DNA from 3 places in the Streptomyces sp. NPDC006296 genome. Region 1 is predicted to be linked to each of the others. Evidence: riboswitches for the same ligand, from Rfam matches in the RefSeq annotation. Region 1 holds a riboswitch; each other region holds the start of a gene.

What was found. A riboswitch is a leader RNA that binds a small molecule or an ion and turns the genes downstream of it on or off. The one in region 1 is predicted to bind cobalamin.
Region 2: linked by a shared signal. The riboswitch ahead of ABZ172_RS23845 (cobalamin biosynthesis protein) and the one ahead of ABZ172_RS03520 (energy-coupling factor ABC transporter permease) in region 1 are both predicted to bind cobalamin.
Region 3: linked by a shared signal. The riboswitch ahead of ABZ172_RS02765 (ABC transporter substrate-binding protein) and the one ahead of ABZ172_RS03520 (energy-coupling factor ABC transporter permease) in region 1 are both predicted to bind cobalamin.

What each region holds. Positions count from the first base shown of each region.
Region 1 covers NZ_JBEXRT010000003.1:212,823-222,768, forward strand. Annotated here, with positions in the region: gene ABZ172_RS03510 (hypothetical protein) at 1-127, shown strand, start outside; gene ABZ172_RS03515 (universal stress protein) at 421-1,527, shown strand; cobalamin riboswitch at 1,810-2,016, shown strand; gene ABZ172_RS03520 (energy-coupling factor ABC transporter permease) at 2,046-2,759, shown strand; gene ABZ172_RS03525 (energy-coupling factor ABC transporter substrate-binding protein) at 2,756-3,124, shown strand; gene cbiQ (cobalt ECF transporter T component CbiQ) at 3,131-3,880, shown strand; gene ABZ172_RS03535 (ATP-binding cassette domain-containing protein) at 3,877-4,743, shown strand; gene ABZ172_RS03540 (hypothetical protein) at 5,104-5,496, shown strand; gene ABZ172_RS03545 (SulP family inorganic anion transporter) at 5,767-7,248, shown strand; gene ABZ172_RS03550 (NAD(P)-dependent alcohol dehydrogenase) at 7,339-8,379, opposite strand; gene ABZ172_RS03555 (SDR family NAD(P)-dependent oxidoreductase) at 8,443-9,219, opposite strand; gene ABZ172_RS03560 (TetR family transcriptional regulator) at 9,216-9,884, opposite strand.
Region 2 covers NZ_JBEXRT010000039.1:6,517-16,462, reverse strand. Annotated here, with positions in the region: gene ABZ172_RS23855 (inorganic phosphate transporter) at 261-1,511, shown strand; gene ABZ172_RS23850 (hypothetical protein) at 1,524-1,745, shown strand; cobalamin riboswitch at 1,902-2,030, shown strand; gene ABZ172_RS23845 (cobalamin biosynthesis protein) at 2,159-3,103, shown strand; gene ABZ172_RS23840 (cobyric acid synthase) at 3,100-4,725, shown strand; gene ABZ172_RS23835 (putative cobaltochelatase) at 4,722-6,761, shown strand; gene cobO (cob(I)yrinic acid a,c-diamide adenosyltransferase) at 6,761-7,369, shown strand; gene ABZ172_RS23825 (cobyrinate a,c-diamide synthase) at 7,363-8,709, shown strand; gene ABZ172_RS23820 (ZIP family metal transporter) at 8,835-9,557, opposite strand; gene cobC (Rv2231c family pyridoxal phosphate-dependent protein CobC) at 9,814-9,946, shown strand, end outside.
Region 3 covers NZ_JBEXRT010000003.1:33,766-43,711, forward strand. Annotated here, with positions in the region: gene ABZ172_RS02745 (endo-1,4-beta-xylanase) at 62-1,480, shown strand; gene ABZ172_RS02750 (hypothetical protein) at 1,716-2,162, shown strand; gene ABZ172_RS02755 (ATP-binding cassette domain-containing protein) at 2,229-4,637, opposite strand; gene ABZ172_RS02760 (ABC transporter permease) at 4,634-5,665, opposite strand; gene ABZ172_RS02765 (ABC transporter substrate-binding protein) at 5,680-7,209, opposite strand; cobalamin riboswitch at 7,348-7,468, opposite strand; gene ABZ172_RS02770 (class I SAM-dependent methyltransferase) at 7,660-8,448, shown strand; gene ABZ172_RS02775 (cytochrome P450) at 8,630-9,808, shown strand.

The DNA.
Region 1 (9,946 bases):
CGCAGGCTTCGCGCGGTACCCGGAGGGCAAGGTGCCGCAGCAGGTCGACGACAAGTGGGACGTGTACTGGAACACGCACACGGTCGACGAGGACGGCAACACGATCGACGCCCCGGACGCCGGCTGATTCGTGCCGCCCTGCCCGAGGGAGCTTCCTCGGGCAGGGCGGCGACGGTCCTGGGCCGTACGGCCCCGGGCTCCTACGGGTCAGGGCCCGTACGCCGCTTCTCGGGCCTGCTTCATCACGCGCCCGCACCGCTCCTCGGGCCCGCTCCGTCACGCGCCCGCACCCTTGCTCGTGTCCCGGGAAAGCGCCGCTGACGAGCGGAAACGTCCCGGTGCGCGGGATCTGCGCTGGCAGCATCGCGCGGTTCGGTGCCAGCATGGGAGGGGCGGATGCCCGAACAGCGAGGAGCTGCCATGCCGACGCGCTCGTCCGATGTCACGCGTGATCCGAGGACGGTCGTCGGTGTGGACGGTTCCGGCCACTCCTGGAACGCCGTGCTCTGGGGTGCGGCCGAGGCGAAGCGGCACGGCCAGAGCCTGCTGCTGGTGCACGCGGCCGATCTCGACCGTCTTGACCGGTTCGCTTCGTTCGAGACTTCCGAGCACGTACGGGACGCGGGGCACGCCGTGCTGACGAGGACGGCGGACGGGGTGCGGCAGCGCTTCCCCGGGCTGGACGTGCAGGTCAAGCTCAGCCGGAGGAAGCCGGTGCCGGCCCTTCACGCGGCCGTCCGGCCCGGCAGCACGATCGTCGTCGGCAGCCGGGGATCCGGTGGATTCGGCCCGCTCCTGCTCGGATCGACCGGGCTGGAGGTCGTCATCGGCAGTCCTGCTCCGGTCGTGGTGGTCCGTGGTGATCTCGAACGTGCCGGGGCGGCCGTCACGGCTGCCGTACGGGACGAGGACGACGCGCGGTGGCTGGTCCGTGCGGCGCAGCAGGCCCGGGCCCGCGACTGTCCGCTGCGGCTGGTGAACGTCCGGAGCCTGGCCGCCCGGTTCGGCGGCGGGACCGAGTGGGCCGCGGAGACCGAGCAGGCGGGCGGGACCGCCTGGGCCGAGGAGACCGGCGGGACCGAGCAGGCCGGTGGGACCGGGGAGGCCGAGAGAACCGCCGAGGCCTCGGGAACCGGCGACACCCGGGACATCGGACCGGCCCGAGGGCCCGGCCCTGCGGGAGAGCCCGAAGCGGCCCCGCTCGGCGGAACGAGCCACGGCGAGGGGCCGGAGGACCGGCTTCTGGCCGGCCTCGCCTCCCGGATGCGTGCGGAGGTCCCCGGTCTCGTCGTGCGGACCGAGGTGATCGCGGCCAGGTCCGCCGCCTCCGCGCTCGTCGAGGCGAGCAGGTCCGCGGACCTGCTGGTGATGGGGAGTCACGAGCGGCGCGGCTACTCCGTCCTGGGACTGGGGCACGTCGCGCACGCCCTGCTCCACCACGCCCATTGCCCGGTGGAGATCGTGCCGTACCGGAGGAACTACGAGAGCGGGGTCGTGGAGGAGGGGCTCACGGACGACGAGGGCTGACGGCGGCCCCGCCGCGTGAGGACGCCTCACATCCCATTGCCCTGCCCAACGGGCACTCCCCCGATCCGACGCGACCCGCCGCGCGGTCACACCCAGGACCGGGTCCGCCCCGCCCCCACGCACACCTCTGATCGGATGCGCCCCGCCCCCACGCACACACCTCCTGATCGGATGCGACCGCCCCACGCACACACCCCGGATCGGATGCACCCCGCCCCACGCACACACCCCCGATCCGCTGCCGCACACGGCCTCCCGCCGGACGGGCCCACCGGGTGTGCTTGTCATGGCCCCCCACCTGGCACTACTGTCGCCACGCCTTGGTGAACGGGAAATCCGGTGTGATGCCGGTGCGGCCCTCGCCACTGTGATCGGGAAGTCCGGCTCCGGCCCTCGCGGGCAGCCACTGGGTCCTTGCGACCCGGGAAGGCGGAGTTCGGGCGGTGGTACCCGTCAGCCAGGAGACCGGCCAAGGCACTTCAACCATCCACGAGGTGCTGGAGAGGGTCTGCTGAGCCATGCACATAGCCGAGGGTTTTCTGCCTCCGGCGCACGCGATCGCCTGGGGTGTCGCGTCCGCGCCGTTCGTCGTCCACGGAGTACGGTCACTCACCCGTGAGGTCAGGGAGAACCCGGAGAGCACGCTGCTCCTCGGGGCCTCCGGGGCCTTCACGTTCGTCCTTTCCGCGCTGAAGATCCCTTCGGTGACCGGAAGTTGCTCCCACCCCACGGGAACCGGGCTGGGGGCCATCCTGTTCCGGCCGCCGATCATGGCCGTGCTGGGCACCATCACGCTGCTGTTCCAGGCCCTGCTCCTGGCGCACGGCGGGCTGACCACGCTCGGGGCCAACGTCTTCTCGATGGCGATCGTCGGCCCCTGGGCCGGGTACGCGGTCTACCGGCTGCTGCGCCGGTACGACGTGCCGCTGATGGTCGCGGTGTTCTTCGCCGCGTTCGTCGCGGACCTGTCCACCTACTGCGTCACCAGCGTGCAGCTGGCGCTCGCCTTCCCGGACCCCGGCAGCGGATTCCTCGGCGCGCTCGGCAAGTTCGGCTCCATCTTCGCGGTCACCCAGATACCGCTCGCCGTGAGCGAGGGGCTGCTGACCGTGCTGGTGATGCGGCTCCTCGTGCAGTCCAGCAAGGGAGACCTGACCCGGCTCGGTGTGTTCCTCACCGGCAAGCGGGCCCGCACCCAGGAGAAGGCCGAGACCGAGGCGGTGGCGCGATGAACAAGCACACGAAGGTCAACGTCCTGCTGCTGGTCGTCGTGGCGGCGCTGGCCGTCCTGCCCCTGGCCCTCGGCCTGGGCGAGGGCCAGGAGGAGCCGTTCACGGGCGCCGACGCCCAGGCCGAGACGGCGATCACCGAGATCGACCCCGGCTACGAACCCTGGTTCTCGCCGCTGTACGAACCGCCGTCCGGTGAGATCGAGTCGGCGCTGTTCGCCCTTCAGGCCGCGCTCGGCGCCGGTGTCCTCGCCTACTACTTCGGCCTGCGGCGAGGGCGCCGCCAGGGCGAACTGCGCGCGTCCGCGGGGCAGGAGAGAGCGGGCTCCGGGGAGGATGCCGGGGAGTCGACGGCCCGAAGGTCCTGAGTCCCCGTGCTGCCGATCGACGCGGCGGCGCACAGCAGTCGCTGGCGCCGCCGCCATCCCGTGGACAAGGCCGCACTCGGTCTGGGCCTCACGGTGCTGGCCGTCTCGCTGCCGCCCTGGCCCGGTGCGGCCCTGGTGATCACCGCCGCGCTGGCCGTGCTGCTGGGGCCCGCGGGTGTGAGCCCCCGTCATCTGTGGCGGGCGTACCGGGTGCCGCTGGGCTTCTGTGTCACCGGGGCCGCCACGCTCCTCGTCCGCGTCGGCGGTCCGGAGGGGCTCGTCGCTCTCGACGCCGGGGGCCCGGTGCGCGCCGGTGAGCTGCTGCTGCGGACCTCGGCGGCGTCCCTCGGGGTGCTGCTGTTCGCGTTCACCACGCCGATGTCGGACCTGCTGCCCCGGCTGGTCAGGGCGGGGGTGCCTGCGCCGGTGGTGGACGTCGCCCTCGTGACGTACCGGATGAGCTTCCTGCTCCTGGACTCGGTGCGCCGCATCAGGGAGGCGCAGGCGGCCCGGCTCGGGCACACCACCCGGGCCGCGGCCTGGCGTTCCCTGGCGGGGCTCGGGGCGACCGCGTTCGTCCGGGCCTTCGACCGTGCGGCGCGGCTCCAGACGGGGCTGGCCGGGCGCGGCTACGACGGGACCCTGCGCGTGCTGGTGCCCGAAGCCCGTGTCTCGGTGCGGTTCGTGTCGCTGAGCGTCCTGCTCCTCGCGGTCCTCACCGCGCTGACCCTCGTCCTGGAAAGGCCGCTGTCATGAGCGACTCCGTCCTGCTCGCCCTGCGGGGCGCGTCCTTCGCGTACGAGGACGGTCCCGCCGTGCTCAGCGGACTCGACTTCGAGGCGCACGAGGGGCGCGCGCTGGCCCTGCTCGGCCGGAACGGCAGCGGCAAGACCACGCTGATGCGGCTCCTCAGCGGCGGACTGCGGCCGCGTGACGGGCGGTTGACGGTCGAGGGCCGTCCCGTCACGTACGACCGCGCGGGGCTGACCCGGCTGCGCACCACCGTCCAGCTGGTGGTGCAGGATCCCGACGACCAGCTGTTCGCGGCGTCCGTCGCCCAGGACGTGTCGTTCGGGCCGCTGAACCTGGGTCTGCCGGACGCCGAGGTGCGCGCCCGGGTGGACGAGGCGCTCGCGGCTCTGGACATCACCGCTCTGGCGGACCGGCCCACCCATCTGCTGTCCTACGGTCAGCGGAAGCGGACCGCGATCGCGGGGGCCGTCGCCATGCGGCCCCGGGTGCTGATCCTCGACGAGCCGACCGCCGGCCTCGATCCGGACGGCCAGGAGCGGCTGCTCGACACGCTCGGCGCTCTCCGCGACGGCGGCACGACCGTGATGATGGCCACCCACGACGTCGATCTCGCGCTGCGCTGGGCCGACGACGCCGCGCTGCTGACCCCGGCCGGGGTCCGCGCCGGGCCGGCCGCCGCGATGCTGGCGCGCACGGATCTGCTGCGGGAGGCGGGGCTGCGTCTGCCGTGGGGGGTCGCCACCACGCAGCTGCTGCGCGCCCACGGGCTGTTGGGCGCTTCGGCGCCCGGCCCGCGGACCCCGGAGCAGCTCGCGGCGCGCTTCGGTGTGCCGGTCGCCGCCGAGCGGACCGCGGGCGAGGGCTGATCTCCCGGAGGTTTTCCGGCGGGGTTCCGGGAGTCCGGCCGGGATGTGACGGTGCGTCGGCCGGACGGCCGGCGCACGCAATCTCGACCGCTTTTCCTCCGGTCCCCCACAAATCCACAATGCCGAACCGGTGTACGAATAGAACCCGGGCCTGCGACTGGCATATGCAACGGCCACGCAGTGCGGATGATCTCAAATACTGAGAACGAAACATGGGGCACATCCGCAGGCCACACGGGGTGAGCGAACGATTCAGCTCGTTCGGCGTCGACTTTCGGACTCTTCACAAGGGATTAACTCGATAAGCACTTCGGCCTGTTAGCTTCATGGTGGAGAGTGAAGTCCGCCAGGAGGTGAAGGATGCGCGTAGCGACCGTACGCTTGGTACTCGCGTTCCTCCTGAGCTTCCTTTTGGCTCCGGACTTCGGCGTGTCCACGGCCCATGCCCATACGGCGGCTCCGGGAACACGGGCGGAGGGCCCCGCGCACGCCGTCGGCGGAGCGGCGCACCTCGCCCAGGGCCCGTGCGGCACGGTCGACCGCGGGAGCGAGCAGAACGGCCTGCTGCGCCACCGCGACCGGAACCGCTCCGCGACGGTCCCCCCGCCCGAGGCGCCGCCGCGTTCCGTGGTGGCGCAGGACGCGGGCGGCGCGCTCGCCCCCGCGGCCGTCGCCGCGATGGGCGACGCGATGCGGGCCTCCAGATCCTCCGGCACCCGCTCCGCCCCCGCCCTCCAGGTGTTCCGCTGCTGAGCTGACCCGAGGCGCACGGCGTACCGCCCCCTCCTCCCCGCATCCCGCGGGACTCATCGTCGAGGGGTCGCGTCGACGTGCCCTGCCGGGCCCCGTTCTCGCACGCGTAACGACGCGCCGTTCCCCGGCGCGCCAGGAGGAACCCTTCGCCATGCAAACCCTCATGGAACATCCCGCAGGAGAAGTACCGGCCATCCGTGACAGTGCCGTCTGGGCGGGTCCGCCCGGCGACGTGCGCTCCGCTCCCTTCCGCACGGGATGAGGGCCGTCATGGACCGTGCTTCCTTCCCGTACCTGCGGCAGGACTTCGCCGCGTCACTCGTCGTCTTCCTGGTCGCGCTGCCGCTGTGCGTGGGCGTCGCCGTCGCGTCCGGGGTGCCGGCCGAACTGGGGCTGATCACCGGCATCGTGGGCGGTCTCGTCACCGGGATGATGCGCGGCAGCAGCCTCCAGGTGTCGGGGCCGGCCGCCGGCCTCACCGTCCTCGTCTTCGAGGCCGTCCAGACCTTCGGGCTCCCCGCGCTCGGGGTGATCGTGCTGACCGCGGGCCTGCTCCAGGTGGCCATGGGCGCCCTGCGGCTGGGCCGCTGGTTCCGGGCCATCTCCGTGTCGGTGGTCGAGGGCATGCTCGCGGGCATCGGCCTCGTCCTCATCGCGGGACAGCTCTACGCGGCCGCCGGTGCGGACGCGCCGCTCACCGGCATCGGCAAGCTGGCCGGTGTCCCGGGGATGCTGATCGACTCGGCGTCCAGTCCGGCGGCTCTCGCCTCGCTCGCGCTCGGTGTCTCGACCATCGTCCTGGTGGTCGGCTGGAGCAGGATGCCGAAGCGGGTCCGGGCCGTCCCGGGCGCACTCGCCGCGGTCGTGCTGGCCACCCTCGTCACCCTGGCGTTCGACCTGCCCGTCGAGACCGTGCGGGTCCAGGGGCTGTTCGACGCCGTCCAGATCCCCCCGCTGTCCGAGTTCGGCGGGCTCGCGAGCCTGGGCCTGCTCGGGACGGTGGCCGCCTTCACCCTGATCGCCTCCGCGGAGAGCCTGTTCAGCGCTGCGGCGGTGGACCGGCTGCACGACGGGCCCCGTACCCGGTACGACAAGGAGCTGATCGCCCAGGGCACCGGGAACACGGTGTGCGGTCTGCTCGGCGCGCTGCCGATGACGGCGGTCATCGTCCGCAGCTCGGCGAACGTGCAGGCGGGCGCGCGGACCAAGGCCTCCCGGGTGCTGCACGGGGTGTGGCTGCTCCTGTTCGCGGCGCTGCTGCCGTCCGCGCTGGCCCTCATCCCGCTGCCCGCCCTGGCCGGCATCCTCATCCACGCGGGGTGGAAGCTGATCCCGCTGCGCTCGCTGGCCGCCCTGTGGCGTGAGCACCGCGGCGAGGCGCTGATCCTGATCGTCACGGCCGTGTCGATCGTGGCGGTGAACATGTTCGAGGGTGTCCTCATCGGCCTGGCCCTGTCGGTCGCGAAGGCGGCCTGGGACGCGTCCCACATCCGGCTGGAGGTCGTGGACAGCAGCCCAGAGGGAGTCCGGGCGCGGCTGTCGGGCAACGCGACCTTCCTGCGGCTGCCGAAGATACTGGACAGCTTGGAGGCCCTGCCCAAGGACCGGCCCGTCTCCCTGGACCTGTCCGGTCTGAGCCATCTGGACCACGCCTGCCGCACGGCCCTGGAGAACTGGGCGGAACGGCACAGCTCCTCCGGCACGGAGCCGGTGCGGCTGACCCGGGAGGACGTGGTGTCGGCCGCCCCGTGAGCCGGGACGGCCGGTCCTCCCCCGGCTGACGGGATCTACGGCGCGACCCGCCGGGAGCCTTCGGGCGTCCCGGCGGGTCGTCGTGTGCGGTCAGCCGTGCGGCAGGATGACCGCGCGGCCGTTGATCCGGCCGGCGTGCAGCCGCTCGTAGGCGAGCGGGGCCTCGTCGATGGAGAAGGTCTCGACGTGGACGTCGACGGCTCCGGCGTGGGCCAGTTCGATGACCTCGGCGAGCTCCCCGCGCGAGCCCCAGTACGGCGCGCTGACCGAGGTGGAGAACGGCAGGACGCCGAATCCGACGGGCAGCAGGCCGCCGCCGATGCCGACGATGGTGATGTCGCTGTCGACGGAGGCGATCGCACCGGCCGTCTTCACGGTCGGCTCGGCGCCGACGAAGTCGAGGACGACCCTGGCGCCGGTGCCGCCGGTGAGCTCGCGGACCGTGGCGGCGGCGTTCTCGTCGGACAGTACGGCCTCGTGGGCACCGACCGCCCGGGCGAGCGCCAGCTTCTCCTCGGTCACGTCGAGCGCGATGACGCGGACGGCGGTCATGGCGCGCAGCAGCTGGATGGCGACGTGGCCGAGGCCGCCGGTGCCGATGACCACGGCGGTGGCGCCGGGCAGCAGCTTCGGCAGGGAGCGCTTGACGGCGTGGTAGGGCGTGAGGCCCGCGTCGGTCAGCGAGACCGTCTTGACCGGATCCAGGTCGCCGATGGGCGTCAGGTGCCGGGCGTCGTCGACGATCATGTACTCGGCCATGGCGCCCGGGCTGCCGAGCCCGGGCGGGTTGATGCCGAGGTCCGCGGCGCGCAGGCAGTAGTTCTCCCGGCCCTCCGCGCAGTTCGCGCAGGTACCGCAGCCCCACGGTCCGTAGACGGCCACCGCGTCACCGACACGGACGCCCTCGGCACCGTCGCCGAGGGCGGCGACCGTGCCGACGCCCTCGTGGCCGAGGGTGAGCGGGAGTGCGTAGGGGAACCCCTCGGCGGGCCAGCTCATCACGGCGATGTCCGAGTGGCAGACGCCCGCGGCGCTGACCTTCAGCAGGATCTGGCCCGGTCCGGGGACGGGCTCGGGTATCTCGACGACCTCGGGTGCGGCGCCGACGGTGCGGTACTGGACGGCTTTCATGTCTCTCCTTCGGTCTCCGTACGTCCTTTGTGGCCCGGGTGGCGGCGGCGCGCCACTCGGGGGTCAGGACGCGGAGTACCCGCCGTCCACCAGGTGGTAGCTGCCGTGGATGAAGGAGGCGCGGTCGGAGAGCAGGAAGGCGGTGAGCTCGGCGACCTCCTCGGAGGTGCCGAGGCGGCCCGCCGGGTGCAGCGAGATCAGGTGGTCCCGGGCGGGACCGTCGGTGTCGCGGAGCAGGGGGGTGTCGATGAAACCGGGACCGACGGCGTTGATGCGCACGTCGCGTGCGGCGTATTCGAGTGCGGCGGTCTTGGTGAGGCCGACGACGCCGTGCTTGGCGGCGGCGTACGCCGGGGAGTTCGCGAAGCCGTTGGTGCCGAGGATCGAGGAGATGTTGACGACGGCGCCGCCGCCCGCCGCCAGGATGGCGGGGAGCTCGTAGCGCATGGAGTAGAAGACGCCGCTGAGGTTGGTCGCGACGACCCGGTTCCAGTCCTCGACGCCGTATTCGCCGGTGGGCAGGGAGGGGCCGCCGATGCCGGCGTTGTTGACGGCGAGGTGCAGGGCGCCGAAGGTCTCGACGGCGGTCCGCACGCCGGCCTCGACGGAGGCGGGGTCCGTGACGTCGAGGGCGACGGCCGTGGCGCGGGCGCCGGTGGCCTCCAGCTCGGCGGCGGCCTCGCGGGCGCGCTCCTCGTGGTGGTCGGCGACGACGACGGCCGCTCCGCTCGCGGCGAGCCGCCGGGAGAGCGCGAGGCCGATGCCGGACGCCCCGCCGGTGACGAGGGCGACCTTGCCGGCGAACTCCGCTTCGAGGGCGGTGGGGAGGTTGGTGCTCATGATGTGCTTCCTTGCGTGGTGCTGTGCGGCGCCGGCCCGTGCTGCCGGGATTCCAGCAGGTCCGCGGAGAGGGCGTCGAAGGCGTGGACGACGAACTCGGGCAGGGCGGCGGGCCGGCCGCCGCGCACCCATGCCGTCTGGGCCGCGAGGAGCGCTCCGGCTCCCGCGGCGACGGCCACGGCGGGACGGGGGTCCTGCCGTGGGTCGGTACCGAGGCGTTCCGCGAGGATCGCGACGGACTCCTCCTGGGCGTCCACCCGGATGTGGTGGTACGCCGCGTACAGGGTGGGTTCTTCCTCGGCCATGGCCAGCAGGTCGAAGATGCGCGGCCGCAGGTGCCAGGGCTCGGCCTCCGTGTCGTCGAGCCATGCGAGGACGGCGCGGCGGTAGGCGGTGAGCGGTGGTTCGGCCGGCGGTCGCTCGCGGAGCGCTCGGTTGATCCGGTCGCCGTCGCCCCGCACTGCGTCGAGGACGGCGGCCTCCTTGCTCGGGAAGTACCGGCTGAAGGTGCGCCGGTCGACATCGGCCGCCTGGGCGATCTCCTCGACCGTGACGCTCCGCAGACCGCGGTCGAGCACCAGCTCGAACGCGCTCCGGGCCAGTGCGTCCCGGGTCCGGCGCGCCTTGCGGCTGCGCCGTTCCGGGGCGTTTCCCGTCTGATGCATAGCTGCATCGTACACCTGAAAATGTCCCAGTGGGACTTCTGCCCCGGCGGGACATCACGAGG
Region 2 (9,946 bases), on a different contig from region 1:
CGGGACACGGCTGGTGCGTGACCGCGGCGGACGTGACCGACGTCTCGCGGACCGGGCGCACCGGGCGCGGCGCGGAGGGTCCGCACCGGGCGCCGGCCGGGCCCCGCACCGGCCGCGGGAGTCCGGCCCCCTCACCGCGCACACAAGCGGAACCCGGTTACGCGCTTGGGGTCACCGGGTCGCCCTGCCCAGTTCATCTTCCGTTCACCCAGGTTGCTTACGTTCCCCGTGCCAATGACGTCGAACGATTGCCTGGGTAAATGGAACACATCACGCTGCTGCTTGCGATTGTGGTCGTGACAGCTCTCGTGTTCGATTTCACGAACGGTTTCCACGACACCGCCAACGCGATGGCGACCACCATCTCGACCGGCGCCCTCAAGCCCAAGACAGCGGTGGCCATGTCCGCCGTCCTCAACCTCGTCGGCGCGTTCCTCTCGGTGGAGGTCGCCAAGACGATCTCCGGCGGGATCGTCAATGAGGACGGCCTCAGAACCGAGGTCATCTTCGCCGCGCTGGTCGGTGCCATCCTGTGGAACCTGCTGACCTGGCTGGTCGGCCTCCCCTCCAGTTCCTCCCACGCACTCTTCGGCGGGCTCATCGGCGCCGCGGTGATGTCGGCCGGCTGGTCCTCCATCAACGGCGGGACCGTCGTCACCAAGGTCCTGCTGCCCGCGATCGCCGCGCCCCTGGTGGCCGGTGTCGCCGCGCTTCTGGCCACGAAGCTGACGTACCGCCTCAACCGGAAGATCACCGACGAGGCCCAGCTGGCGTCGACGGCCAAGGGGTACCGCGCCGGCCAGATCGCCTCGGCCGGCCTGGTCTCGCTCGCCCACGGCACCAACGACGCGCAGAAGACCATGGGGATCATCACCCTGGCCCTGGTCACCGGCGGTGTCCTCGCCCCCGGGTCGAACCCGCCGGTCTGGGTGATCGCCTCCGCGGGCATCGCCATCGCGCTGGGCACCTACCTCGGCGGCTGGCGCATCATCCGCACGATGGGCAGCGGCCTCACCGACCTGCGCCCGCCGCAGGGCTTCGCGGCCCAGACGAGCGCGGCGACGGTCATCCTGGCCTCCTCGCACCTCGGTTTCTCCCTCTCCACCACCCAGTCCTGCTCGGGTGCCGTCATGGGCGCGGGCCTCGGGCGCGCGGGGGGCGTGGTCCGCTGGTCGACCGCCACCCGGATGTTCGTCGCCTGGGGTCTGACGCTGCCGGCCGCCGGACTGGTCGGCGCGGGTGCCGAGTTCCTGACCAAGCAGGGCCCCTGGGGCGTCGCGGTGGTCGCCGTGCTGCTCGTCGCCGGTTCCGGCGCCATCTGGCTGCTGTCGCGCCGCAAGCCGGTCGACCACACCAATGTCAACGCGGCCGAGGGCGAGCCCGCGGGCGTCGTCACCACCGCCATCGCGGCCGTCAGCCCGCCGCCGGCCGGTGTGGGTGTCGCGGGCCTCAAGACCACCATCCACGCCCCGGCGGCCGAGACCCCGGTCGACCGCCCGGCCACGGTGTAAGGACAGATCCGCATGAACATCGACTGGGCAGCTCTCGCGTCCGTCTTCGGCGTCAGCCTCGTGATCACCGTCGCGCTGGTCGGCCTCTTCACCCTCGGCATCACCGGCCTCGCCAGGCAGACCCCGGGAGCGCAGGGCGGCGGGGGCGGCGTGCTGGCGCGCACCGGCGCGTACGCCTGCTTCGCGCTGTGCGCGGCGGCGGTCGCGTACGGGATCTATCTGATCGTCGCCTGACCCGCCGAGCGGGCGGTACGACGTGCTCGGGCCGGACACACCCTCGTGTGTCCGGCCCGATGTGCGTCGGAGCACACGGAAGCCCCGCAGGTCAACGGCAGGTTGACGGGCGTTCATGGGGCGTGGTGGACTGCCGGAGCCGTTTACGGCGACAGGAGAGGAAGCCGGTGCGAATCCGGCGCGGTCCCGCCACTGTCACCGGGGAGCAGCCTCCACACGGAAGTCACGGTCCGCACGCGGACTGGAAGACCGGGGGAACTGCGGATCCGGGGAGCCAGGAGACTCTCGTCGCCGGTCACGTCGAACCAGGGCGCGGACCCTGAGTGAGGACATACGCCATGCCGGGCTGCCCCGCGTCGGTCACCGAACCACCCTCCGAGCAGGCCCGTCGAGGCGCGACGGCCGGCTGACCGGTGCGAGCCGACCGCGTCTTCACGTACGGTGCCGCCGCCGGCCTGATCGGCGACCTGGTGTTCGGCGACCCCCGGCGGGGCCATCCGGTCGCCGCCTTCGGGCGTGCCGCGGCGGAGACCGAGCGCCTGCTCTGGCACGACCACCGCGGCTGGGGCGCCCTGCACACCCTCGTCTGCGCCGGGGGCGCCACGGCCGCCGCCGCGCTGGCCGCCCGCGCCGTCCGCGACCGTCCCGCCGCGGCCGTGGCGCTGACCGCGGCCGCCACCTGGTCCGTCGTCGGCGGCACCTCGCTGGGCCGCGAGGCGCGTGCCGTCGGCGCGGCCCTGGCCGCCGGGGACCTCGGGTCGGCCCGGGAGCGGCTGCCGCACCTGTGCGGCCGCGACCCGCAGGCGCTGGACGGGCCCGGCATCGCCCGGGCGGTGGTGGAGTCCGTCGCCGAGAACACCTCGGACGCCGTCGTGGGGGCCCTGGTGTGGGGGGCGATCGGCGGGGTGCCCGGACTGATCGGCTTCCGGGCCGTCAACACGCTGGACGCGATGGTCGGGCACCGGTCGCCCCGGCACCGGCGCTACGGCTGGGCGTCGGCCCGCCTCGACGACCTGGCCGGCTGGCCGGGGGCCCGGCTCACCGCCGCGCTGGCCGTGGCCGCCGGAGGACGTCCGCGCGAGGCGGTCCGCGCCTGGCGGGCCGACGCGGGACGGCATCCCAGCCCCAACGCGGGCCCGGTGGAGGCCGCGTTCGCGGGGGCGCTCGGTGTGCGGCTCGGCGGCACCCTCGCCTACGGCGGACGGGTGGAGCACCGGCCGGTGCTGAACGCGGAGGCCGGCCGGGACGTGCGGGTCGGGGACATCGAACGAGCGGTGCGGCTGTCGCGCCGGGTGAGTGTGCTGGCCCTCGTCGTGTGTGCGGCGGTGCGGCCGGCCAGGGGACGGAGGGCCACATGAGCGGCGGGCTGCTGGTCGCGGGCACCACTTCGGACGCGGGCAAGAGCGTCGTCACGGCGGGCATCTGCCGGTGGCTGGTGCGCCGGGGGGTGAAGGTCGCGCCGTTCAAGGCGCAGAACATGTCGCTGAACTCCTTCGTCACCCGGGAGGGGGCGGAGATCGGGCGGGCCCAGGCGATGCAGGCGCAGGCCGCCGGGGTGGAGCCGTCGGCGCTGATGAACCCGGTGCTGCTCAAGCCCGGCGGGGACCGCTCCAGCCAGGTCGTCCTGATGGGGAAGCCGGTCGGCGAGATGAGTGCGCGCGGCTACCACGGGGGGCGGCAGGAGGCGCTGCTGGGGACGGTGACGGACTGTCTGGAGCAGTTGCGGGGCAGTCATGACGCGGTGATCTGCGAGGGGGCGGGCAGTCCGGCCGAGATCAATCTGCGGCGTACGGACATCGTGAACATGGGCGTCGCGCGGGCCGCGCGCTTCCCGGTGCTGGTGGTCGGCGACATCGACCGGGGCGGCGTGTTCGCCTCGTTCTTCGGGACGACGGCGCTGCTGGGCCCGGAGGACCAGTCGCTGATCGCCGGCTACCTCGTCAACAAGTTCCGCGGCGACGTGTCGCTGCTGGAGCCGGGGCTCGACATGCTGCTGGGGCTCACGGGCCGGCGGACCTACGGGGTGCTGCCGTACGCCCACGGCCTGGGCATCGACGAGGAGGACGGGCTGCGGGTCTCGATGCGCGGCACCGTGCGGGAGTCGGTCGTCGCGCCGCCGCACGGCGAGGAAGTGCTGCGCATCGCGGTGTGCGCCGTGCCGCTGATGTCGAACTTCACCGACGTGGACGCGCTGGCGGCCGAGCCGGGCGTGGTGGTGCGGTTCGTGGACCGGGCGGAGGAGCTCGCCGACGCGGACCTGGTGATCGTGCCGGGCACCCGCGGCACCGTGAAGGCCCTGGCGTGGCTCCGGGAGCGCGGTCTGGCCGACGCCCTGCTGCGGCGGGCCGCCGAGGGGCGGCCGGTGCTCGGGATCTGCGGCGGGTTCCAGGTGCTCGGTGAGCGCATCGAGGACGACGTGGAGTCGCGGGTCGGCCTCGTCGAGGGGCTCGGGCTGTTGCCGGTGCGGGTCCGATTCGGCCGGGAGAAGGTCCTGGCCCGGCCGGCCGGGACGGCGCTCGGGGAGCCGGTGGAGGGCTACGAGATCCATCACGGGGTCGCCGAGGTGGGCGGCGGCGAGCCGTTCCTGGACGGATGCCGGGTGGGCGCGGTGTGGGGGACGCACTGGCACGGTTCGCTGGAGAGCGACTCCTTCCGGCGTGCCTTCCTGGCCGAGGTGGCGCGGGCCGCGGGCCGGCGGTTCACGGCGGCGCCGGACACGAGCTTCGGGGCGCTGCGGGAGGAGCAGCTGGACCGGCTGGGGGACCTGATCGAGGAACACGCCGACACGGACGCGCTGTGGCGGCTCATCGAGACCGGCGCGCCGGAGGGGCTCCCGTTCCTCCCGCCGGGCGCGCCGCCCGTCCCCGCGCCGGCTCCCGTCGCCGGGGCGGCGGGGCCGGACAGTCCGCCCCCGCCGCCGGACGCCGCCGCGTCCGGACCCGACCGTGCAGATGTCATCGCCACACAGGAGGCTCCGTGAGTACGCCGTATCCCTTCACCGCCCTCGTCGGGCAGGACGATCTCCGGCTCGGGCTGCTGCTCAACGCCGTCAGCCCGGCCGTGGGCGGGGTCCTGGTCCGGGGCGAGAAGGGCACCGCGAAATCCACCGCCGTACGGGCGCTGGCCGCCCTGATGCCCGAGGTGGAGACCGTGGCGGGGTGCCGCTTCTCGTGCGACCCGGGCGCGCCCGATCCGGCGTGTCCGGACGGCCCGCACGAGCCGGGGACGGGTGTGTCGCGGGCGGCGCGGACCGTGGAGCTCCCGGTCGGCGCGTCGGAGGACCGGCTGGTCGGCGCGCTCGACATCGAGCGGGCCCTCTCCGAGGGCGTGAAGGCCTTCGAGCCGGGGCTGCTGGCCGACGCGCACCGCGGGATCCTCTACGTCGACGAGGTCAACCTGCTCCACGACCATCTGGTGGACCTGCTGCTGGATGCGGCGGCGATGGGGGCCTCGTACGTCGAGCGGGAGGGTGTGTCGGTCCGGCACGCGGCCCGGTTCCTGCTGGTCGGGACCATGAACCCCGAGGAGGGCGAACTGCGCCCCCAGCTGCTGGACCGCTTCGGGCTGACCGTCGAGGTGGCCGCCTCGCGGGAGACGGACGAGCGGGTGGAGGTGGTGCGCCGGAGGCTCGCCCACGACGACGACCCGGCCGGGTTCGCGGCACGGTGGGCGGACGAGGAGGTGGCGCTGCGTGAGCGCATCACCGCCGCGCGCGCCCTGCTCCCCCGGGTGGTGCTCGGCGACGGCGTGCTGCGGCAGATCGCGGCGACCTGCGCGGCGTTCGAGGTCGACGGGATGCGCGCCGACATCGTGATGGCCCGCACCGCGACGGCGCTGGCCGCGTGGGCGGGCCGTGAGGAGGTCGTCTCCGACGACGTGCGGCAGGCCGCGCTGCTGGCACTCCCCCACCGGCGGCGGCGCAATCCGTTCGACGCGCCCGGGCTGGACGAGGACAAGCTGGACGAGACCCTCGACGAGGCGGCGGCCGACCGGGACGAGCGGGGCGGGGACGACGACGATCCCGGTCCCGACGGGCCCGGCGGCGGGGTGCCCCCGCAGAACGACGGCCCCGAGAGCGACGGCGGCGCGGACGCGGGCGGCTCCGACGACGGGGGCGCCGACTCGCCCGGCCCGGAGGACACCGGGAGCGGTGACGCGCCCGCGCCGGGCGGCGGCGGGGAGCGGCAGCCCGTCCGGGCCGGTGAACCGTTCCGGACGAAGATGCTCAGCGTGCCGGGTCTGGGCGAGGGCGCGGCCGGACGGCGGTCCAGGGCGCGGACCGAGCACGGCCGGACGACCGGTTCACGGCGGCCGGAGGGAGCCCTGACGAAGCTGCACCTGGCGGCGACGGTGCAGGCGGCGGCGCCGCACCAGCGGGCGCGCGGGCGGTCGGGCCGGGGTCTCGTGGTGCGGCGTGACGACCTGCGGCAGGCGACCCGGGAGGGGCGCGAGGGCAATCTCGTGCTGTTCGTCGTGGACGCCTCCGGGTCGATGGCGGCCCGGCAGCGGATGAGCGCGGTCAAGGGGGCGGTGATGTCGCTGCTGCTGGACGCCTACCAGCGCAGGGACAAGGTCGGCCTGGTCACCTTCCGGGGGAAGGCCGCCGAGGTGGCGCTGCCCCCGACCTCGTCGGTGGACGCGGCGGCCGCACGGCTGGAGTCGCTCCCGACGGGCGGCCGCACCCCGCTGGCCGCCGGACTGCTGAAGGCGCACGACGTGCTGCGGGTGGAGCGGCTGCGTGATCCGTCGCGGCGGCCGCTCCTCGTCGTGGTGACGGACGGCCGGGCGACCGGGGGCGTCGATCCGGTGGCGCTGGCGGCGCGGGCCGGGCGGCTGCACGCCTCCGAGGGCACCGCGTCGGTCGTCGTGGACTGCGAGTCGGGGTTCGTGCGCCTCGGTCTCGCCGCACAGCTCGCCCGGGATCTGGGAGGCGGCGCGGTCACGCTCGACGAGCTGCGGGCCGACTCGATCGCCGGTCTGGTCAAGGACATCACTGCTGCCGGGAGGGCCGCTTAATGCCGCAGGGACAGCCTGTGTCGGTACCGGACGACGGACTGACGACACGTCAGCGACGCAACCGTCCGCTGCTGTTCGTCCACACGGGCGTCGGCAAGGGGAAGTCGACGGCCGCCTTCGGGCTGGCCCTGCGGGCCTGGAACCAGGGCTGGCCGGTCGGGGTGTTCCAGTTCGTGAAGTCGGCGAAGTGGAAGGTCGGCGAGGAGAACGCGCTGAAGGTGCTCGGGGCGAGCGGGGAGGGCGGCAGCGTCGCCTGGCACAAGATGGGCGAGGGCTGGTCGTGGGTCCAGCGGGGCCTGCACGGCGACAACTCCGACAACGAGGCGAAGGCCCGGGAGGGCTGGGAGCAGGTCAAGCGTGACCTGGCCGCCGAGACGTACAAGCTGTACGTGCTCGACGAGTTCGCCTATCCGATGCACTGGGGCTGGATCGACACCGACGAGGTCGTCGAGGTGATGCGCGACCGTCCGGGGACGCAGCACGTGGTGATCACGGGGCGGAACGCGCCGCAGAAGCTGATCGACGCGGCGGACCTGGTGACCGACATGTCGAAGGTCAAGCACCCGATGGACGCCGGTCAGAAGGGCCAGAGAGGCATCGAGTGGTGAGCGTCCCCCGCCTGGTCGTCGCCGCACCGGCCTCGGGCAGCGGCAAGACGACGGTCGCCACCGGCCTGATGGCCGCCTTCGCGGGGCGGGGCCTCGCGGTCTCCCCGCACAAGGTGGGGCCCGACTACATCGACCCCGGCTACCACGCGCTGGCCACCGGCCGTCCGGGGCGCAACCTCGACGCGTACATGTGCGGGCCCGACCTGGTCGCCCCGCTGTTCGCGCACGGGGCGAGCGGCTGCGACCTGGCCGTCGTCGAGGGCGTGATGGGGCTCTACGACGGGGCGTCGGGGCAGGGCGAACTCGCGTCGACCGCCCAGGTGTCCAAGCTGCTGCGGGCGCCCGTGGTGCTGGTCGTGGACGCGTCCTCGCAGTCGCGTTCGGTCGCGGCCCTCGTGCACGGGTTCGCCTCCTGGGACCCGGAGGTGCGGATCGGCGGGGTGATCCTGAACAAGGTGGCGTCCGACCGCCACGAGGCGCTGCTCCGGGAGGCGCTCGACGAGTCCGGGCTGCCGGTCCTGGGGGTGCTGCGGAGGGCTCCTCAGGTGGCGACCCCTTCCCGTCATCTGGGCCTGGTCCCGGTGGCCGAGCGGCAGACCGACGCGCTCGACGCCGTGCGCGCGATGGGCGACCGGGTGCGCGAGGGCTGCGACCTGGACGCCCTGATGGCGCTGGCCCGCTCCGCGCCGGAGCTGCCCGGCGAGGCGTGGGAGCCGGAGCGGCACCCCCGGCCGGAGACCCGGCCCGTGGTGGCGGTGGCCGGCGGGGCGGCGTTCACCTTCGCCTACGCCGAGCACGCCGAGCTGCTGACGGCGGCGGGCGCGGAGGTGGTCGTCTTCGACCCGCTGCACGACGAGAAGCTGCCCGCGGGCACGGCGGGCCTGGTCATCGGCGGCGGCTTCCCCGAGGTCTACGCCCCGGAGCTGTCGGCGAACGAGCCGCTGCGCGGCGCGGTGACCGCCCTGGCCGTGTCCGGCGCCCCGGTGGCCGCGGAGTGCGCGGGGCTGCTCTATCTGGCCCGCGAGCTGGACGGCCGTCCGATGTGCGGGGTGCTGGACGCCTCGGCCCGGATGTCCGAGCGGCTGACCCTCGGCTACCGGCAGGCGGTGGCGGTGTCCGACAGCGTGCTGGCCGGGGCGGGGACCCGGCTGCGCGGCCACGAGTTCCACCGGACGGTGCTGGAGCCGGGAGCCGGGCCCACGCCGGCTTGGGGTCTGCACCAGCCGGAGCGGCGTGTGGAGGGCTTTGTGCAGGGGGGCGTGCACGCGAGCTATCTGCACACCCACTGGGCGGCGGCGCCCGGGGTCGCCCGGCGCTTCGTGGAGCGGTGCCGGGGGTGAGGCCGTCCCGGCCGCTGCGGGGGGCGCCCGGAGAACAGGGGCGGCCGGCGCTGTCCTCCGCGCACGGGCGGCCGGTGGCGCCCGCCGCGGACGGGCGGCCCGTGGCGCCGGGGACGGGGGCGGGGTCAGTCCGCGATGCCGACCACCAGCCAGATGAAGCCCACTCCGGCGACCGTGCACAGCAGCGTGGAGCGGGCCGGGTGGTCGTGGTGCGCCTCGGGGAGGATCTCGGCCGCCGCGAGGTAGAGGAGGGCTCCGCCGAAGAAGCCGAGATAGCAGCCGAGCAGTTCCTCCGGAAGGGTGAACAGCAGCGTGGTGGCCGCGCCCACGAGAGGGGCCAGGGCGTCCGCGTACAGCATGACGAGCGCCTTGCGGCGGGCGTTCCCGTAGAGGCTGGTGATCGTGTACGTGTTGAACCCGTCGGCGAAGTCGTGGGTGATGACGGCGAGCGCGACGGCCGCGCCCATGCCGCCGCCGACCTGGAACGCGGCGCCGAGGGCCACGCCGTCCATCAGGCTGTGGCCCACCATCGCGGCGGCCGCCGTCAGTCCGACCTGCGGGACCCGCTCCTCGCCCGCCCCGTGTGCCGCCTGGCGTACGGCCAGCGAACGTTCCACGAGGTGCGCCGCCAGGAAGCCGCCCACGAACAGCAGCAGGGCGGCGGGCACACCGAAGACCAGGCCTCCGGCGGCGTCCACCGCCTCGGGCAGCAGGTCGAGGCCGACGACGCCCAGCATCAGTCCGCCGGCGAAGCCGAGCACGAGGTGCCGGCGGTCGCTGACGCGCTGCGCGACCCAGCCGCCCGCCAGGGTCATCAGGAACGCGCCGAGCGCGACGAACACCGCCATGGGCCCTTGCTAGCGGATCGACCCCGCTCCCCGCACCTCAGGGGTCCCTTACCCGGCGCCCGCGGCGGCGCCCTCCGGCGCCCCGCCCGTCCCCCTCGTCCGTGTCCCCGGACGTGTCTCCGGACGTGTCCTCGGACGTCTCTCCGGACGGTGCGCACCGCCGCGTTCCCGGAGGTCTCTCCACCGTGTTCCCGGACGTGCCCCGCCGCGTGTCCGGCCGTGTTCTCCGCCGTGTCCCCCGAAAGGACTGCTTCCCATGACCCGAGCCGCGGTCGTCGTCGGTGTCGGTGCCCGCCGGGGCGTCCGGGCCGAGGAGGTGCTCGCGCTCGTCCTCGGGGCGCTGGAGGAGGCCGGCCGGACGGCCGGTGACGTGGTCGAGCTGGCGACGC
Region 3 (9,946 bases), 180 kb from region 1:
CTCGCACGGCAAGGCGACTTCATCCCCGTACGTCCGCGATCTCTGCTCTGGAGGCACAGCCATGCGCTCGCACACCCATGGGAGACCCGATGTCCGCCAACGGATCCGCACCCTCCTGCTGGCGATGGTCGTCGGCGCCGTCGGTATCGGCGCCGCACCGGCCGCACACGCCGCCGAGAACACGCTCGGAGCAGCAGCGGCACAGAGCGGCCGCTACTTCGGCGCCGCCATCGCCTCCGGAAAGCTGGGCGACTCCACCTACACGACGGTCGCGAGCCGTGAGTTCGACTCGGTGACGGCCGAGAACGAAATGAAGATCGACGCCACCGAACCGCAACGCGGCCAGTTCAACTTCAGCGCCGCCGACCGCGTCCACAACTGGGCCGTGCAGAACGGCAAGCAGGTGCGCGGCCACACCCTGGCCTGGCACTCCCAGCAGCCCGGCTGGATGCAGAACCTCAGCGGCAGCGCGCTGCGCCAGGCGATGACCGATCACATCAACGGCGTCATGGGCCACTACAAGGGGAAGATCGCCCAGTGGGACGTCGTGAACGAGGCCTTCGCCGACGGGGGCTCGGGAGCCCGACGGGACTCCAACCTGCAGCGCACCGGCAATGACTGGATCGAGGTCGCGTTCCGCACCGCACGCGCCGCCGATCCGGCGGCCAAGCTCTGCTACAACGACTACAACGTAGAGAACTGGACCTGGGCGAAGACCCAGGCCATGTACTCCATGGTCCGCGACTTCAAGCAGCGCGGCGTACCGATCGACTGTGTCGGATTCCAGTCCCACTTCAACAGCGGAAGCCCCTACAACAGCAACTTCCGCACCACGCTCCAGAGTTTCGCCGCACTCGGCGTCGACGTGGCCATCACCGAGCTCGACGTCCAGGGCGCCCCGGCCACCACCTACGGCCAGGTGACCAACGACTGTCTGGCCGTCCCGCGCTGCCTCGGCATCACCGTCTGGGGTGTGCGCGACACCGACTCCTGGCGAGCGCAGGACACACCGCTGCTCTTCAACGGCGACGGCAGCAAGAAGGCCGCCTACACCGCCGTCCTCAACGCACTCAACGGGGGCTCGACCACGCCCCCTTCGGATTCCGGACCGGTCAGGGGCGTCGGTTCGGGCCGCTGCCTCGACGTGCCCGGCACCGGCAGCGCCGACGGCGCCCAGATCCAGCTGTGGGACTGCCACAACGGCACCAACCAGCAGTGGACCTACACCGGCACGGGCGAACTCAGGATCTTCGGCGACACATGCCTGGACGCCGCCGGCACCGGCAACGGCGCCAAAGTACAGACCTACAGCTGCTGGGGCGGTGACAACCAGAAATGGCGCCTCAACTCCGACGGATCCATCGTCGGGGTCCAGTCCGGCCTCTGCCTCGACGCCGCCGCAGCCGGTACCTCCAACGGCACTCCGATCCAGCTCTACTCCTGCTCGAACGGCAGCAACCAACGCTGGGCCCGTGCCTGAGAGGACAACACGCCGCACGTCAGCGGCGAGGTGATCCGGAAACGCCGCCACCCGGGCAGGGGCGAGGTCCGACGGATCCTGGGGCACGGGCACAACCGGAGAACAGGCGACGACGCACGTCTCGGGATCTCAGCCGCCCGCCCGGACGTTGTCGGAGCACCCGCGCGGCACTGTCACGCGTGGGGGCGGCCGGACGGTGCCCTGCTGCTCACCTCGATCGGAAAGGAGGACAGGGGTGAAGGAACGACCGATCGTCGGCGACCTCGAACTGGACGCCGCCCTGGTGATACGGACCGGCTACGGGGACGAACCCATCTGGCGGGCCGTGGTGAAGGAGCTGCGGCAGCCGTGGGGCGAGGACGACGAGCACGAGGCCGTGGTGCGCATCGTCGACGATCCGGACTGGTCCGGTGCGACGGTGGAGGAGGTGCGGGCGGCGGCGCGCGCAGCGGACCGGACCGTCTTCCTCGTCGACTCCACCGCCCTCCGCCACCCGTATTTCGCCCTGCTGGCGGTCGACCTCGACACCGAGGACCGGGTGCCGGGTGAGGACACGTTCCGGCTGGAGCCCGCAGCGGTCCAGGAGGTGCACCTGCAGCGGTTCATCGACAACATCTCCTTCGTCGAGTTCGTCGAGCAGGCCGCACGGGAACCGGACCGGGTCCTCCGGTCTCCGTACTGACCCCGGAACCGAGGCAGCTGGGGTGGTGTTCGGAGCGGCCCCGTGCTCCGCGAGGTCCGCACCCGCTCAGCGGGGCGTTCCGCACTCCTCGACCCGTCCGTCGGTCACCCGGAGCCGCCGGTGGGCCACCGGGGCGAAGAGCGCGATGTCATGGGTGACGACGAGGACGGCCGTCCCGTGCCGTTCGCCCTGCTCCACCAGGAGACGGACCGTCGCACCGGCGGCGGCCGGGTCGAGGGCCGACGTCGGCTCGTCGCAGACCAGCAGAGCAGGACGCGCCATCAGCGCACGGGCGAGCGCGGCACGCTGCAGCTGGCCTCCCGAGAGTGCCGGGGGGCGGCGGGCCAGGTCGTCCGGGTCCAGACCCAGCCGGCCGACGAGCCCGGCCGCTTCCCTGAGCGCCCGGTCGGGCGACAGGCCGCGCAACAACCGGGCGGTCAGGGTGAGCTGACCCATGACCGGGCGGTACTCGTCGAACGAGGCCCGCGCGTCCTGGTGCACGTACTGGACGGCGCGCAACGCACGGCGGTCCCGGCGCTCCACGGCCGGCGGCAGCACTCTGCCGTCGTGCTCGATCCGGCCGGAGACGGCCGGGCCGAGGCCGGCGAGGGCGCGGGCCAGGGTGGTCTTGCCCGCGCCCGACGTTCCGGTGACGAGGGTGCGGCTGCCGGGCACGAAGGTGAGGCCGGTGGCGGCCAGCCTGGGACGGCCCGGATCCTCTCCGGCGACGGTCAGCCCCTCTGTCCGCACCGCGCCCGGGACGCCGTCGGCCCGGCACGACGGGGGCGGTACGGGCGGGGGCTCCGCGGTGTCGGGGGCCGGGAGCGGTCCGGGCGTCTCGCGGCGGACGACGCGGCCACGTTCCAGTACGACCGTCTCGTCGGCGAGTCCGGCGGCCAGGCGTGCGTCGTGGGTGATGAGCAGCAGGGCCGTCCCACCGCGGACCAGGTCCCGCAGGCGGCGGGTGAGGACGGCGGTGGTCTCCTCGTCGAGGCCACTGGTGGGTTCGTCGAGCACGAGCAGGCGGGGGCGGGTGACGAGCGCGGTGGCCAGGGCCATGCGCTGCTGCTGCCCGCCGGAGAGGCGGTGGGGGTGGCGGCGCGGGAGCGGTCCGTCCTCGGGGAGCCCGGCCGCGCGCAGCGCCCACCGGACGTCCTGCGCGAGAGCGGCCCGGCGGTGGCCTCGCCCGGTACGACCGGCCGGCACGGCACGTCGGTGGTTCAGCGCCGCGAGTTCCCGCAGGACCGCGCCGACGCGTCGGGCCGGATCGAGCACGGAGGCGGGGTCCTGAGGCAGGTGGGCGGCGGTCCCGGCCCGGGCGGCCCGCAGGGCACGTGGCGGCAGGGCGAGGAGGTCGGCGCCCTCCAGGAGGACCGTGCCGGTGAGGACGACGCCGGGCCCGCCGAGGGCGAGGGCGGCCAGGCCGAGTGTGGTCTTGCCGCTTCCCGACGGGCCCACGACGGCGAGGACGCGCCCCGGTCGCAGGTCCAGGTCGACCCCGTCCAGGAGGGTGTCGCCGGCCGGGGTCCGGGCCGTGAGTCCGCGACAGGTCAGCAGCGTGGGCGGGGTGCTCCGGCTGAACGGCTCGCACTCCGGGCCGACGGGCCCGCGCGGCGGTACGGCCGGCGGCTCGCCGGGCGGGGCCGTGGTACGGCGGGCTCTGCCCAGCAGGCGGTCCGCGACGAGGTTGCCGCCGACGGCGAGGGAGGTGAGCAGCAGGGCCGGGGCCAGGACCGCGGAGGGCTGGAGGAGAAGCGCGTCGGCGTTGCGCTCGATGAGGACGGCCCAGTCGGGGGCGTCGGTGGGCAGGCCGAGGCCGAGGAAGTTGGCCGAGGCGAGCAGGGCGAGAATCGTGGCGCCCCGGTTCCCCGCGTCGGTGACGAGCGGTTCAGTCACCCGCCGCAGCACGTAGCGGCCCTGGATGCGGTGCCACGGCGCGCCCTGCATCCGCATCGCCTCCACCGCCGTGCGGCATCCGGGTGCCAGGGCCGTGGTGCGCACCAACCGGGTGACGGGCGGGATCTGCACGGCGGCGGCGGCGAGCACCAGGGTGGTGGCGTCCTGGTGCCCGGACGCGGCCAGCGTCATCACCAGCAGCAGCGCGGGGAAGGCGAGCAGCACGTCCAGGCCCCGCATGACCGTCTCGTCGGCGGCGCGGCGGCTGCCGGCGGCGAACAGGCCGAGCAGCAGCCCGAGCACACCGGCGGTCAGGAGTGCGGCCGAGGTCATGATCAGCACGGACCGTCCGCCGCTGAGCACGAGTGCGAGGACGTCACGGCCCAGGACGTCGGTGCCCAGGAGGTGTTCTCCGCCGGGGGGCAGCAGCGCGGCGGAGTCGGGCCGGGTGGAGCCGGCGACGTACGGCCCGCCGAGGGCGAGTGCCACAGGCAGTCCGAGCAGCAGGACGGGAACGCTCCGGCGGATGCCGTCGAAGAGGCGGGAGCGGCTGCCGGTGCCGGACGAGGGGTGGGTCACGCGCGTCCCTCCCGCTGGGGTGTCAGCCGGGCCACGGCCAGGTCGGCGAGAAGACTGACGGTCAGCGCGGTCACGGCGAAGAGCAGGGCGTACCCCTGGACGGCCGGAATGTCGCGGTCCTGCACGGACTCGACGAATCCAGTGCCGAGGCCGCCGACGGCGAACAGCGATTCGACGATGACGGTGCCGCCGAGAAGTCCGTCGACGCAGCGCGCCAGTTGCTGCACGGCGGGAGCGAGACAGCCGGGCAGGACGTGTCGCAGGACGACGGTGCGCTCGGGGAGGCCGAGCAGACGCAGGTGCCGGACGGCCGGGCCCGCCACCTGCGCGGCCACGCCGATGCGTATCTGCCGCGCGAGATCGCACAGTTGACGCGCGATGAGCACCCCCACCGGCAGGACGAGGGCGGCGGGGTCGGTGAGGATCTCGGCGCCGCGCAGCCCTGCGGAGGTGGCGGGGAGCAGTCCGAGGCCCACACTGAGCCAGGCGGTCAGCAGCAGGCCGAGGACGAACTCCGGTACGGCGTGCAGCGCGAGGGCCGAGGCGTTGAGCACGCGGTCGCCGACGGAGCCCTCCCGCAGCCCCGTCAGGACGCCCAGCGCGAGCGCGAGGGGGACGAGGATCGCCAGCGCCGCGCCCGCCAGGACCGCGGTCGCGGCGAACCGGCCGGCGATCTCGTCGGTGACGGGCAGGCCGGTGACCGAGGACGTCCCCAGGTCCGCCCGGCCCACGTCGGTGACCCAGTGCACGAAGCGGGTCCCGACGGGTTCGTCCAGCCCGAGGTCGGCACGGGCCAGGCGCTGCTGTTCGGGGGTCCCCTGCTCCCCGAGGACGGCGTCCACGCTGTCCCCCGGCAGCAGTGAGGTCAGCGTGAACACCGCGACCAGGACGAAGGCCGTCTGGAGCAGTGCCGTCGCGATCCTGATCAGCGCGTACCGGGCGGTCCCCGGGAGCCGCCGCGTCGGCGCGGGCCGCGAGGGCGGGTCGACGACCGGCTTCCCTCGCCACCGGTCTTCGTGCGGAGTCACCTGCGAGGGGCCCGTCAGCTCAGCCGGACCCGGTCGAACCGGGCCCAGTCGCAGGAGTTGGGCGGAGCGGCCCGGAGGCCGGTGACGGTGTCGCGGTGGCCGATGTTCCAGTCGCTGAAGGCCCATACGAGCTGGCCGTCGCGGTCCCGGGCGCGGCGCTGGGCGCGGTCCAGGAGTTCGAGGCGTGTCTTCTCGTCACGGGTGGCGGTGGCCTGGGCGAGCAGGCGGTCGAAGGCGGCGTCCTCGTATCCCGTGAGGTTGTTGGCGGCTCCGCCACGCAGCCGGGACCGCAGGTGGGTGACGATGGGCAAGGTGGCTGTGCGGCTGTGGAGGGCGACGCCCTTGGTCTTCACCTCACCGAAGTAGGTGGCGGCCGAACGCACGTGCGGGGCGACCTTCAGGCCGATGTCGTTCAGCTGGTCGGCGATGAGGGTGGAGGCGTTGCTCCAGGTGGGGTCGGCGTCGCTGGTCTCCAGCGCGACGGCGAGCCCGCCCGCCCCCGCCGCCTCGACCAGGGACCGGGCCCGGTCGACATCGCGTTCCCGGGCGGGCAGGCCGTCGGGGTAGGCGCGCAGCCCCATCCCGAAGAGGTCGCTGCCCGGGGTGCCGTGTCCGGAGAGAGCGACCTCGACGAGGCGGTCCCGGTCGAGCCCGAGCGTGAACGCCTGCACAAGCCGGGCGTCGTCGAACGGGGCGCGGGACAGCCGCAGCAGGATCGCCTGCATCGTGCTGAGCCTGCTGCGCAGCACGGCGAGCCCGTCACGGCCGGCCACCCGGCTCGCGGAGGCCGCGGTGAGATCGTGGGCGTAGTGCACCTGGCCGGACAACAGGGCGTTGAGCCGGGCCCGTTCGTCGTTGACGGGCACGAACTCCAGTTCCTCGATCCGCGGGCCGCCGTCCCAGTGGTCGGCCCAGGCGCTGAACAGGGCGTTGCCGCCCGGCTCGAACGAGCGGTACCGGAAGGGGCCGGAGCCGACGGGGGCGCCGAAGTCCTCGGTGCCCTTCGGGACTATCTCGGTGCCGGGGGCTCCGAGGGCCGCGGGGAACTCGAAGTCGGGTTCCCGGAGGACCAGGGTGAGGTCGCGTCCCTTCGCCGCGCTCGCCCCGAAGTCGACGCCGGAGAAGAGCTGCTGGGCGGCGGCGCCGGTGGCGGGGTCGGCGATGCGGCGGTAGTTCCACAGGACGTCCGCCGCGGTGACCCGACCGCCGTCGTGGAAGCGGGCGTCGGAGCGGAGCCGCACGGTCCACCGGCTGCCGGACCGGTCGCTCTCCCAGCTCTCGGCGAGCCGGGCCTGCACGGACATGTCATCCGTGTACGTCAGCACGCTGTCGTACAGCGCCTTGGCACGGGCCTGGTCGACGAAGAGCGGGGCCCGGTGCGGGTCGAGGGTCTCCTGCGATCCGCCCGCGCTGAAGGCGGCCCGCAGCCGGCGGGTGTCCGACGGTCCGTCACCGCCGCCGGAGGAGCAGCCCGCGAGGACGGCGCCGGCGCCGAGGCCGCCCGCCGCGGTGAGCAGACGGCGGCGCGCGAAGGAGGATGTCATGGTGTGCGGGACCTTCCCCTGGTCGCCGGACGTGGCCCAGGGCCGGTCGGCGCGCCGGCCGTACGCCGGTCCGCGACGTACATGACGAGCCTCCTCCTGGGGAGTCCACGCCCCGGACGGTCGGTGAGAGCGACGGGCCAGTCTCCTGGCTGCCGGATCGGCACTCACCCCGCCTTCCGGCCGGACGGCCGTGGCGTGTGGGGTTCGCTCCCCGGTCACAGTGGCGGGACCGCGCCGGACTCGCACCGGCTTCCTGGTTCCCGTCGCTCCTGTGTACGCCGCGCATTATGCCCGACGGCGGTGCCGCCCGGGTGGCCAACTGCACACTCGGCCCTCTTGCGCATACCTTGCACCTACTTGTTCGATGCGTAGCCCATGGTTCTGGGCGATCGTCCGAAGGAGACCCGCGAACCAGCCCCGTCCGGATTCGGCGAAAGGAACCCCTCCCCCATGACCACCAGCGCCTCGGGCACGACCGACTGGCAGCACTGGCAGACGAGTTGGGATCGACAGCAGGAGTGGTACATGCCGGACCGGGAGGAGCGGTTCCGCGTCATGACCGACGCCGTCGAGGCGGTCGCGGGCCGCACCCCGCTCGTTCTCGACCTCGCCTGCGGCACCGGCAGCATCTCCGACCGGGTGTTGCGCGCACTCCCGGGAGCGCGCACCGTGTGCGTCGACATCGACCCGGCTCTGCTGGCCATCGCCCGCGGGCACTTCGCCGGTGACGAGCGCGTCGCCTTCGCCGAGGCCGATCTCACCGACCCCGACTGGACCGCACGCCTCCCCCACGGGTCGTTCGACGCCGTGGTGACCGCCACCGCCCTGCACTGGCTGGACACCGAACCCCTGCGCCGCCTCTACGGCACTCTCGCCGGACTCCTGCGGGACGGCGGCGTGTTCCTCAACGCGGACCACATGGACGACGCGTCGGCGCCACGCCTCAACGCCGCTCTGGGCACCCTGCTGACCCGGCGGCAGGAACGGCAGCGGAGCGAGGGCGCCCTCGACTGGGCCGACTGGTGGAGCCGGGTGGCCGACGACCCCACTCTCGCCGCGCATGCGTCGCGCCGCTTCGCCCTGCTGGGCGACCCGCGCGAGCGCCGGCCCTCGCCGGTGGAGCGCGACCGCCCCACGGCCACCGACTGGCACCTCACCACTCTGCGGGAACAGGGCTTCACCGAGGCACGGCAGATCTGGTGCTCGGCGGGCGACGCGCTGGTGGCGGCGCTGCGCTGAACAGCCGTCCCGCACAGGGAGGGAGCGACGAGGACGGGCCGCCCCGCCGAGGCCGGAGACGGCCCTGCGGAGGGCTTGCAGTCGGCCACGGAGCGGCCTCTCCCGGTCACTCGTGCCTGCGTCGTCCGTGTCGGGCGTGTCGGAGACGACGCCCGACACGGACGGACCGGAGCCTGGGAGCATGACCGACCCGACGCAGGATCCCCGCTTCCTCCAGGACCCGTATCCGACGTACGCGGCCATGCGGTCCGCCTGTCCGGTGCAGTCCGTGGCCACAGGCTCCGGTGGGCGTACCGGCTACCTGGTCACCGGCTACGCGGAAGCCCGGGAAGCCCTCGCCCACCCCGGGCTCTCGAAGGACACCGGGGTGTTCTTCAGCGGCAAGGAGTCACCGCGTCGGCTGCATCCCGCGGTGGCGCACACCATGCTGGCCGCCGATCCGCCCCGGCACACTCGGCTGCGCAGGCTGGTGACCGCGGCGTTCACGACCGGAGCCGTCACGGAGCTCCGTCCCTTCATCGCCCGGGTCACCGGGGAGCTGCTGGACCGGTGGCCCGTCGGTGAGCGGTTGGACTTCATGGACGCCCTCGCGGTTCCCCTGCCGGTCCTCGTGATCTGTGAGCTGCTCGGAGTGCCGGAGGACCACCGCTCCGATGTCCGGCGCTGGTCCGGCGAGTTGTTCGCGTCGGGGAGGCCCGGCCTCGCCGACGCGGCCTCGCATGCGCTGGCCGGCCACATGACGCGTCTCATCGCCGCCAAGCGCCTGTCCCCCGGTCACTCTCTGCTCGACCGGCTCGTCGCGGCCCGGGACGGAGACGATCGTCTGAGCGAGGAAGAACTCGTCTCTTTCGCGGTGCTGCTGTTCGTGGCCGGGCACGAGACCACCACCGGCCTCCTCGGTAACGCCCTCCTGGCGCTGCTCCGGCAGCCGGCACAGCTGGACCGCCTCCGGAGGAACGCGGACGAGGTCCCCGCCGCGCTGGACGAGTTGCTGCGCTTCGACTCCCCCGTCAGCACGGCCACCTTCCGGTTCACCACGGAGGCCGTCACACTCGGTGCCACCGAGATCCCGGCCGGCGTCCCCGTGCTGGTCGCGCTGGGAGCCGCCAACCGCGATCCGGAGCGGTTCCCCTCTCCTGACGTGCTCGACCTGGACCGGGACGCCGCCGCTCATCTCAGCTTCGGCCACGGCATCCACCGCTGTGTGGGCGCTCCTCTCGCCCGGGCCGAGGCGGAGATCGCCCTGCGAGCGGTCCTGACCCGGTTCCCCGGGATCCGCCTCGCGGCACCGCCCGAGGGGCTGGAGCGGCGGCACACCCGGCTCGTCCGCGGACTCGCGGCGCTTCCCGTCCTCGTATGAGGGCCGTCCGGTCGAGCGGTCGACCGGAGCCCGTGGGCCGGTCGGGGGCGGCGCTCACCCGGCGGACCGGTGACCGCCGCCTCCGTCCCCGCCGGGTGGCGACCACGCCGGGGCTGCCCGGGGTGACGGACACCGGGC